2 regions of the Hyphomicrobium sp. MC8b genome follow, and region 2 is predicted to be linked to the other one. Evidence: predicted binding sites of a transcription regulator. Region 2 holds the regulator's gene; the other holds the start of a gene.
The links. The regulator LexA, encoded in region 2, represses DNA repair genes until DNA is damaged. The targets are predictions, from matches to a motif close to TGTTCNNNNTGTGTTCNG.

Region 1 (5,010 bases), 840 kb from region 2:
GACCACCATGACGGAGATATCAGACCCCGTTTCGGCCGCTTTCTGCTTCAAGCGGATCGCTGCGGCCAGCCCGGCAGGGCCAGCGCCCACGATCACTACGTCGAAGTCCATTGCCTCGCGGGCCGGCAGGTCGGCGGCGTCAACGGCCATCATCACCTCTTTTGGATGTTCGAAAGTCCATCGGTTTCGATTAGGTTGCGGGAGGGAAAGCGTCAAGTTGACCAATAACGCGCCACAGTCTGTTGCCGATGCGTGCAATTGACGGCGCGCATCTTTATTGTCGGCCCCAATGACGAACTCTTACGATAAAGACGAAATGCTGGCGCTGCTCGATTGGTTTCAAGCCATGGGCGTCGATGCGGCCGTTGGCGAAACGGCGCACGACTGGCTGGCGCGCGGAGACGAGGCGCCAGGGGCCGGTTTTTCGTGGCCGGAACGCGACGCGCCGGAGCGTGAAAAGGCCGCGCCGACCGCCCGTCCGGCAGCACCGTCACAATCGGCGCGACAAGGGCCCGCGCGAAGTGCGCCGGGGCTCGATCCGAGCCGACCACGCGCCGCGACGCCGCTCGGCGCCAGCGAAGCTGAAACGGGCGCCCGCCGCATCGCGCGCGCCGTGACATCGCTTGAAGGGCTGGAAGCAGCGCTGCAGGCTTTCGACGGCTGCGGCCTCAAATCGACGGCAACGAAGCTGTGCTTCTATCGCGGCGCGCCGCAGGCTGACATTATGTTCATCGGCGAAGCACCCGGACGCGACGAGGATTTGGCAGGTAAGCCGTTCGTCGGGCGTGCGGGGCAATTGCTCGACAAGATGCTTGCCGCAATCGGGCTGTCTGAAGGTGACGTGCACATCACCAATATCGTCTATTGGCGGCCGCCGGGAAACCGCACGCCGACGCCACAGGAAGCGCTCTCCTGCCGGCCGTTTCTCGACCGGCAGATCGAGCTTGTCGCGCCCAAGATGCTGGTCGCCGTGGGCGGCGCGGCGGCGAAGGAAGTGATTGGCGCAACGGAAGGCATCATGCGGCTTCGGGGCAAGTGGCGCGAGGTTAAAGTCGGGGAGCGAAAAATCCCGGCTATCGCCACGTTGCATCCGGCATATCTGCTGCGAACGCCTGCCGCCAAGCAGCTCGCGTGGATGGATCTGCTACAAATCAAGTCGAAGCTTTAGACAACACAACGAGGCTTGCCATGGCCGGCATCGACGCCGAACGCCAATTCGTTCCAATCCGCATCGCAATCCTGACGATGTCGGATTCCCGCACGCTCGCGGAAGATACATCTGGCGCCTATCTCGAGCGCGCCATTGGCGAAGCGGGCCACGAACTCGTGGACCGCAAGCTTGCGAAAGATGACAAGGCGCAGATCCGCGGCATCGTGGAGGGATGGATCAATGACGCGTCCGTCGATTGCGTCATCACCACGGGCGGCACCGGGTTCACGGGACGGGATGTTACGCCGGAAGCGGTGAAGCCGTTGTTTGAGAAGGAGATCGAAGGGTTCGCGATCCTGTTTCACATGCTGTCGTATCAGAAGGTCGGCACGTCGACGATCCAGTCGCGCGCGTGCGGGGGCGTGGCGCGCGGGACCTATATTTTCTGTCTGCCCGGCTCGACGGGCGCATGCAAAGACGCCTGGGAAGGCATCCTGAAGCTCCAGCTCGATATGCGCCACAGGCCGTGCAATTTCATCGAAATCCTGCCGCGGCTCGAAGAGCATCGCACGTCGGCGTGAGACGGGCGCGCTTAAGCGCCGGTTTCGACCTTGCCCTGAAGGCGCGCGATCATGCTGACCGGAATGCCTGCGCCATACAGCATGTGACAGATCTGGTTGCGGAACGATCGCGAGAGATACCCGTCGCGCCGATAACGCTCCGCCGACGTCACGGCATTGGCATCGAGAATCGTGAGGCGGCGGCGTCCGATACGGCGCGCCAAGTCCAGATCTTCCATGATCGGCAAATTGCGGTAGCCGCCGACGTCATCGAACAGGCGGCGCGGGATCAGCAGGCCCTGATCGCCATACGGTACGCGCAGGAGCTTGCAGCGCAACTGAACGACCAGTTCGAGCAGCCGCGGTGCCAGACCCTTGTCATCGAGGCGGAACGTGAAGGCGCCCGCGGCCATCGACCGTTCGCCGAAATCGACCCGGCGCATGAACGACGTTGCGCTGCGTTCCCAGCCGTCTTCCAAGACGGTATCTGCATTCAAAAAAAGGAGCCAAGGAAAGCGGGCAATTTCAGCGCCTTGGGCCAACTGGCCGCCGCGTCCGGGCGCGCTCTTGACGATATCGGCCCCAGCCTGATCGGCTACCTCAGCAGTCTTGTCGGTCGACCCGCCATCGACGACGATGACCTGCTTAACGAGTCCGTCCACTGCCGCCGGAACCAGGGCAGATAGCGTCGCCGGTAACGTATGTTCAGCATTCCGAGCGGGAATGATTACTGAGATCATTCTCTTTTCCTGACACGTCAATCCGCGCACGGCAAGGCGCGCCACGTCGCGGGGCTTAACCAATCTCCATGGCACGGTTCGCTCTCCGCATGTTCTTTATTTGTTCCGCGCCGTGTGCTATTGGCTGAACATCCTCAGCAACGACCGCGAACAATGGCGCCCGACCGAGACCATCAAAACCCGCTTCCCGCCCCGCATGCCGTCGATACGGAGCGGCGGCGCGGGCGCGGCGCGCGGACGAATAAAACCGGACGGTTCGAAGCCGAGGTCCACGAAGCCTTCGACGACGGCTGGGAAAGCCTCGGCGATCTCGACGCCTTCAAGACCGAGGTGATCGAAGAAGCCGCAAAGTCGATCATCTCTCACAACGACAGCCCAGACGTTTCGTTTGAAAGCTCGATCAATCCGTATCGAGGGTGCGAGCATGGCTGCATCTATTGCTACGCACGTCCGAGCCATTGCTATCTGGGGCACTCGGCGGGGCTCGACTTCGAAACGAAGCTCTATGCCAAGCCGAACGCCGCCGCTCTGCTGGAGCGTGAGTTCAAGAAGCCGAGCTACCGACCGCACACAATTGCGCTCGGCGGCAACACCGACCCTTATCAGCCCATCGAGCGGGAGCGGCGGATTACGCGCTCGATCCTGGAGGTGATGGCGCAGACCAACCATCCGGTCGGCATCATCACGAAGTCGGCGCTGGTGGCGCGCGACATCGACCTCCTGGCACCGATGGCCGAGAAAAATCTGGCGCGCGTCGCGGTATCGATCACCACGCTCGACCGCCGCGTGGCGCGCGCGATGGAACCTAGGGCAGCAACGCCGTCAAAGCGTCTCGAAACCGTGAAGAAGCTCGCCGACGCCGGGATACCCGTCACAGTCATGGTCGCTCCGATCATTCCCGGGCTGACCGACCACGAGATCGAACCCATCCTGGAAGCGGCGCGCGAGGCCGGTGCCTGCAATGCTGGATATGTGCTTCTGCGCCTGCCGCTCGAAATCAAAGATCTCTTTCGCGAATGGCTGGCGGAAGAATTTCCAAACCGTGCCGACAGAGTCATTTCGCTTTTGCGATCGATGCACGGCGGGCGAGATTACACACCGGACTTCGGAGTGCGCCAAGTCGGGCGCGGACCATATGCGACGCAAATCGCGCTGCGCTTTCGGCTGGCCAAGAAGCGACTCGGTCTCGGCGAAGAACGAGTTGCCTTGCGAACCGATCTCTTCCTGCGTCCCGGTAACGGTGGACAACAGCTCTCCCTGCTTTGACAGCTTGATCTGCGCGATGACCAAACTGGCGAATGAAAATCGCCGATTCGCGCATCAAGCCGACGTTCGAACTCGAAGCTGCCGAACATCAGCTCGGGTTTCGGCCGATCGCGGGCGTTGACGAAGCCGGGCGCGGCCCGTGGGCGGGACCGGTCGTTGCGGCGGCCGTCATTCTTGATCCAGATAAAATTCCGGCGAACATCGACGACAGCAAAGCGCTTGATGAAGAGTCCCGCGCCTATCTCTTCAATCGCATTATGAAGGTCGCCATCGTCGGCGTCGGCGTCGCGGAGGTCGATCGCATCGATCGCGACAATATTCTTGCCGCAACGCTGTGGGCGATGGCGCAGGCCATCGGGCAACTTGCCAACGCGCCGAAGCTCGTGCTGGTTGACGGCAATAAGGCGCCGCGGGTCGCGATGACGACGCGAACCATCATCAAAGGCGACGCGAAGTGTCTGTCCATTGCGGCGGCTTCGATCATCGCGAAAGTCACACGCGACCGCATCATGGTGCAGATGGCGCGCGATTATCCGGGATACGGCTTCGAGCGTCACAAGGGTTACGGCACGCCGGAACATCAGGCTGCCATCAACAAGCTCGGTGTTTCGCCGTTACACCGGCGCTCATTCAAGCCCGTGCAGCTCGCGCTCGGCCTCGGCGCCCTCGTCTGAACGATATGTTTTCCGTAAACGGATCAGGTTGCAGATCGAATCAAAAAATATAAATTGCTTGCGCGTCTTTTGAGCGTATCCAAGCCCGATTCCCATGATGTACAAAGCTCGGCAGCCCGTTGCGTAAGTTCATGGCGGGCGCTCAGTTCATAGTAGCGTACAGGTTCGAGTTCATGGGTTCGCGTCGCGTCAAGGGCCGCTCGGAAAGCGGAAAGATTCTTATTGGTGATTGCATTGCTGAGCTAAAGAAGCTCGAAAGCTCTAGCGTCGATCTCATCTTCGCCGACCCGCCGTATAATTTGCAGCTTGCGGGCGACCTCCTCAGACCGAACAACACGAAAGTCGACGGCGTCGACGATCAGTGGGACAAATTCGACGACTTCGCCGCCTATGATTCCTTTTGCCGCGCCTGGCTTGCCGAATGCCGCCGCGTGCTGAAACCGGATGGCGCGATCTGGGTGATCGGCTCCTATCACAACATCTTCCGCCTCGGCGTCGCGATCCAGGACCTCGGCTTCTGGATTCAGAATGACGTTATCTGGCGCAAAGTGAACCCCATGCCGAACTTCCGCGGCAAACGCTTCACCAACGCGCATGAAACAATGATCTGGGCGGGCCGC
Region 2 (5,010 bases):
TGATTTTGCGCCTGACAGTGCGCTCCGGCACGCTCGCCGCGACACTGATGATGGCGCTGGTTCTGATCGGTGCGGGCTTTGGCATCGCCAAGCTGCGCGTCGAAGCGGTCCGCGCGCCCGTTCTGACCAAGGCGCTGCACAGCGTTGAAGTCTCAGGCACCGTGACAATGGTCGAGGCCAAGCTGCCGCGTGGCCAGCGACTGACGATTGCCAACCCCAAAATCGCAAATCTCGCTGCAGCCGATACGCCTGCCGTCGTGCGCATCCGCACGATGTCGTCCAAAACGCGCGCCGCACCGGGCGACAAGATCCGCATCAAAGCCAATCTCTCACCGCCGGCAAAGCCAGCGCTTCCAGGCGGCTTCGATTACGCGCGCACCGCTTGGTTCGAATCTGTCGGCGGCGTCGGCTACGCATTCGCAGCGCCAACGATCGAAGGCCATCTCGACCCCAATAGCATCGTCCAATGGTATCGCCGCACCATCGAAAATATCCGTCAGGCGATTGCTGCGCGCATCCGTGCGGCGCTTCCTGGCGAAACCGGCGAGATTGCACTTGCCCTTATCACCGGCGAGCGCGGCGGCATCAGTGCCGAGACGAACAACGCCTTCAAGAATTCGGGCCTGTTTCACATTCTCTCGATCTCCGGCCTGCACATGGTGATTGCAGCAGGCGCTGTTTTCTTTTCGATCCGCCTGATCCTCGCTGCGATCCCGCGCATCGCCTTGACGATGCCGATCAAAAAGATCGCCGCCGCGCTCGGCATCATCAGCGCGGTCGCCTATCTCGCGATTTCGGGAGGCCAGTTCGCAACCGTGCGCTCGGCGCTGATGATCTTGATCATTTTCGGCGCCATGCTGATCGACCGGCCGGCGCTTGCGTTGCGCAACGTCGCGCTCGCGGCGTTCCTTATTCTGTTGGCCTATCCCGAGAGCCTGCTCGACGCGGGCTTTCAGATGTCGTTTGCCGCCGTAACCGCGCTGATCGCCTCGCACGAATTTCTGAGCAGCCTGTTCAATCGCGAGCACAAGCCGCATCCCGTCATGCGCGTGGTCGTGTTCTTCGGCGAGATCATCGCCTCGACGTTGATCGCAAGCGTCGCGGTCGCGCCGTTCGCGGCCTATAATTTTCACCAGAGTCAGCAATATGCCGTGCTCGCGAACATGATCGCCATTCCGATCTGCAACCTGATCGTCATGCCGGCGGCGCTCGTCGCGATGGTGCTGATGCCGTTCGGCCTCGAATGGCTCGGCCTGAAGCTGATGGGCTGGGGCATCGAAGGCATGACGTGGTGTGCGAACGAAGTCGGCGCGTTGCCGGGCGCTGTCGGACATATTCCAGCGATCCCTGAACTGGCTTTCGTGCTGATGCTCACGGGCGGCATCTGGTTTTTGCTTTGGCAGACGCAGATCAGGCTTCTCGGCGTTGCACTTGTCGGCGCCGGTTTGCTTGTTGCGCCTTGGATGCCGCGCCCTGATGTTCTGGTCGGACAGAAAGGTTTGCTTGTCGCCGTGCGCGATGACTCGGGCAAGCTCGACGCCATGCCGGGCAAGGGCACGAAATACGACCTCGACCGCTGGCTCGAATACGACGGCGATTCCCGAACGGCGCGCGATGCCAAGACCGGCGAAGGCTTTACTTGCGACGCTGTCGGCTGCATCGCGCATGTCAAAGGCGCGACCGTCGCGGTCGCGCGCCATCCCGCTGCCGTGACCGACGATTGCCTCAACGCCGACGTGCTTGTGCTCGATACGCCCAAGCCCGGCAATTGCGCCGTGCCGCGAACGGTCGTCGACGTTTTCGATCGCTGGCGCAATGGTGCTTACGCCCTTTACGTCGACCGCAGCAACGACAGTCCGGAACCCAAAATCCGTCTCGAAACGGTCGCGGCCCATCGCGGCGAACGACCTTGGAGCGAGACGCCGGAGCGAAAGCAGGTAGTGCTGCCGAAACCGCGTATTCTGCAGGCCCCGCCCCCGGCGGGCGCCCCGGCTGCCGAACCTGCCCGGACGGCCGAAGCAGAACCCGAAACACGCACATCAGCCGACGTCGATCCGGGAGAGGGGGCGGAGATCGAAACGGAAGATCTCACGGAGCCGGACGCCGAAAGCGGTCGTTAGCCATCGACGCTGCGCCGCGTCGCTCTAGCTCCGTCGACGCATGGCGGCGAACCGCCCCTCAATACCGCCGCATCAAGCCGACGAGGCGCCCCTGAATGTCGATCTGATCCGGTCCGAAAATCCGCGTCTTGAATTCGGGATTAGCGGCTTCGAGCGCAATCGTCGAGCCCTTCTTGCGCAGCCGTTTCAGCGTCGCTTCCTCGCCCTCGACCAGCGCCACGATAATATCGCCGTTCTCCGCCGTATTGCACCGCCGGATGATGACGGTATCGCCGTCATGGATGCCCACCTCGATCATCGAATCGCCTTTGACCTCCAGCGCAAAGTGCTCGCCGTTGGTCAGGATGTCGGGTGGCACCGCAATGTCGTGCGTGTGGTTCTGAATGGCGCTGATCGGCGTACCGGCAGCGATGCGGCCCATGACCGGGATCGACACCGTCCGCGCGTCGATGACGTGCGACGGGGGCGGCGTGGCCACATTCGTCTTCGGCGGACCGGAGCCTTCGATCACGCTTGGCTGGAAGCCCCGCTGCGGTGCTGCGGCCGTGCTGGCACCCTGTGCCGCGGACGGCAAGCCAACCTGGTTGTCCGGCAGCTTGATGACTTCGATGGCCCGCGCCCGGTGCGGCAAGCGGCGGATGAACCCGCGCTCCACCAGCGCGGTGATCAACCGGTGAATGCCGGACTTCGACCTGAGATCCAGCGCGTCCTTCATCTCGTCGAAAGAGGGCGGCACGCCGCGCTCCTGCATGCGCGCATGGATGAAGAGAAGGAGGTCTTTCTGCTTTTCGGTGAGCATCTGGGTTCGTCTCAAGCCTTTCCTGGCTGGCAAGCGCGGCGGGCTGAGACGCTGACCACCGAATGCCGCCCGCTCATTCTCGGTACAAATCGTGTATGTACCCTACACGTTCTCGTCTCGTTCCGCAACCCATGCAAGGCGGGAGGGTCGTGTCTCAGTTTGAATTTTTAGCGCCTGTTGCGCGTTTGCTTGCCCCATTCAGGGTGGCGCTCACCATCTGGGCCAATTTCCGAGGCGCAGTGACTGCAAACCAAAACTGTTACTAGGCCAGGAACCCGTAAGTCCGGCTGGAGAAAAGATTTTATGCCTTCTTGGTAGCAGGATGCACAAAGGCGATGACCGGGCTCGCCGTTGCGCATTTCTTCCCTCAGGACATAGGCCAAAACCTCATTGTGCCCGAACCTCTCCAGCTGATAGCGTGATGTCACGCAAGGCGGGAATAGAAACGAGCTTTCGGGACTGAAGCCTGACGATCTTATCTGCACGTAAGACGCACAATTTGCAGATTACAGTTATAATCACCTCGGCTATGCGCGGACAGAATCACGCGGCCATGCGACACCCAAAGCATAAGCGGCTTGATAGAATAGCATCACCCCGAAAACGACAATTCCCACACGCCGGACCATAGGATCGGCCAAATTCGTATCCAGCGTCCCACTTAAAACAGACAACAAAATCCAAGGAGCCACTCCGACTACCAACATCGTTAGTAGGCAAAAAAACAGAACTCCGAACAAACGGAGATAGGGAGACATCCCCAGCTTGTGGAAAGCGAAATTCCACCATTTTGCCCAAAGAGGGGCCATTGCCGTCCCGAACAAGCTAACGACTATAAGCCAACTGCTGTCCATGCATCCTCCTACATTAGCGGCAATCCCGCTTCTTATAGGGTCGTCCGTCTTCCGGGCTTAGGCGCCGCTTCGCCCGTCAGTCCAATAATCTCTTCCATCGTCCACAGATGATCTGTGAATCCCGTGGGCGTGGCGGCCGGCTCGCTGGAGGCGAGTCGGATGCGCCAGCAAAAAACGACGGAAAGACGTCGCATGTCTGTTTATCGACCCGGGCGTTTCATACTTTTGACGTCGGGGTGGAGCATCGTGCGAACCATGCGAGGTTTGTTTTCTCAAATCGTCATCGGCATCATCGTCACCGTGATCGGTACGCTGGTGACGGACGCCATCACCGGCGGCAACATGAGCCGTCATTTCGTTCCAGGCGTGCACGGCTCCTGGCGCGGACATTGACGCACAATTTGCGACGCCCCTCGCATAGCGCCAACTCGCGGAACGCTGTCACTAGCGCCACTAATTTCAAAGAACGAAGCAACAGGCATGTGCCGGCGGCCGGCTCCCCGCAGGGGAGTCGCCGGCACCATCAATAAAGCACGAAGCGGACGGGTTCCGCGGCTGGGTCGTGGCATTTGAAGTCTCGGAACCGATCCGCTCCGTGACAGCCTGAGAACAGGGTCGCGAGCACGGTCACTTAATGAAGCGGGATGCTCCGCACACGGGTTTCTCACCCCGTGCGGACCGGCCGTTCGCCTTGTCCGGAAGCGTGCGTGATGCCCCGGGTCAGGCTGCCCCGTCCGAGCCCGACGCAACGCCTCGCGCGCGAGCCCTTCACCGGACGGGCGAGGGAAGTATGCGGGCGGTTCGGAAGGCGGGGATAAGTTTTTTATGGGAGGCGCAGCGCCCCGCACGAGCTGACTGACCCACGCCCGAAGCTGACCCGATACCCGCCTTTCGATGGCTGGGAACATAACGGGAGCATTTTTAGGCGACAGGTTGCGGTGGGGCAGGGTCCGCCTTACATTTTTTGAATGAAGCCGAAGTAATCGGTTTATGGAACTCGCCATAGCGGCATTCCGAGCGCGTTTAATCAACAGCCAGCCAAGGAAAAAAGCCATGAACTATTATTCGGATTCTGGTCGCTTCTATTCTCCACGGCCCAATCGGACCGGGGCGATTTACGATGCGCTTGCCGTATCAGTCTTCATGTTTCTGCTGGTCTTCGGGATCGTCTCGACCTACGGCCTCGGCTAGCGCGCCGCGTGTAACCTCTTCCTTGAGGCTTAGACGGCGGAGCCCT

Region 1: a site for LexA is predicted at 2,541-2,558, ahead of ACLB1Z_RS18875 (PA0069 family radical SAM protein). Genes of this name have one in related genera too.

Annotation. Positions count from the first base shown of each region.
Region 1 covers NZ_LR898465.1:3,940,437-3,945,446, forward strand. Annotated here, with positions in the region: gene ACLB1Z_RS18855 (electron transfer flavoprotein-ubiquinone oxidoreductase) at 1-150, opposite strand, end outside; gene ACLB1Z_RS18860 (uracil-DNA glycosylase) at 290-1,168, shown strand; gene moaB (molybdenum cofactor biosynthesis protein B) at 1,189-1,731, shown strand; gene ACLB1Z_RS18870 (TIGR04283 family arsenosugar biosynthesis glycosyltransferase) at 1,743-2,450, opposite strand; gene ACLB1Z_RS18875 (PA0069 family radical SAM protein) at 2,604-3,716, shown strand; gene ACLB1Z_RS18880 (ribonuclease HII) at 3,749-4,390, shown strand; gene ACLB1Z_RS18885 (site-specific DNA-methyltransferase) at 4,564-5,010, shown strand, end outside.
Region 2 covers NZ_LR898465.1:3,098,274-3,103,283, reverse strand. Annotated here, with positions in the region: gene ACLB1Z_RS15065 (ComEC/Rec2 family competence protein) at 1-2,120, shown strand, start outside; gene lexA (transcriptional repressor LexA) at 2,179-2,919, opposite strand; gene ACLB1Z_RS15055 (hypothetical protein) at 4,029-4,166, shown strand; gene ACLB1Z_RS15050 (hypothetical protein) at 4,827-4,964, shown strand.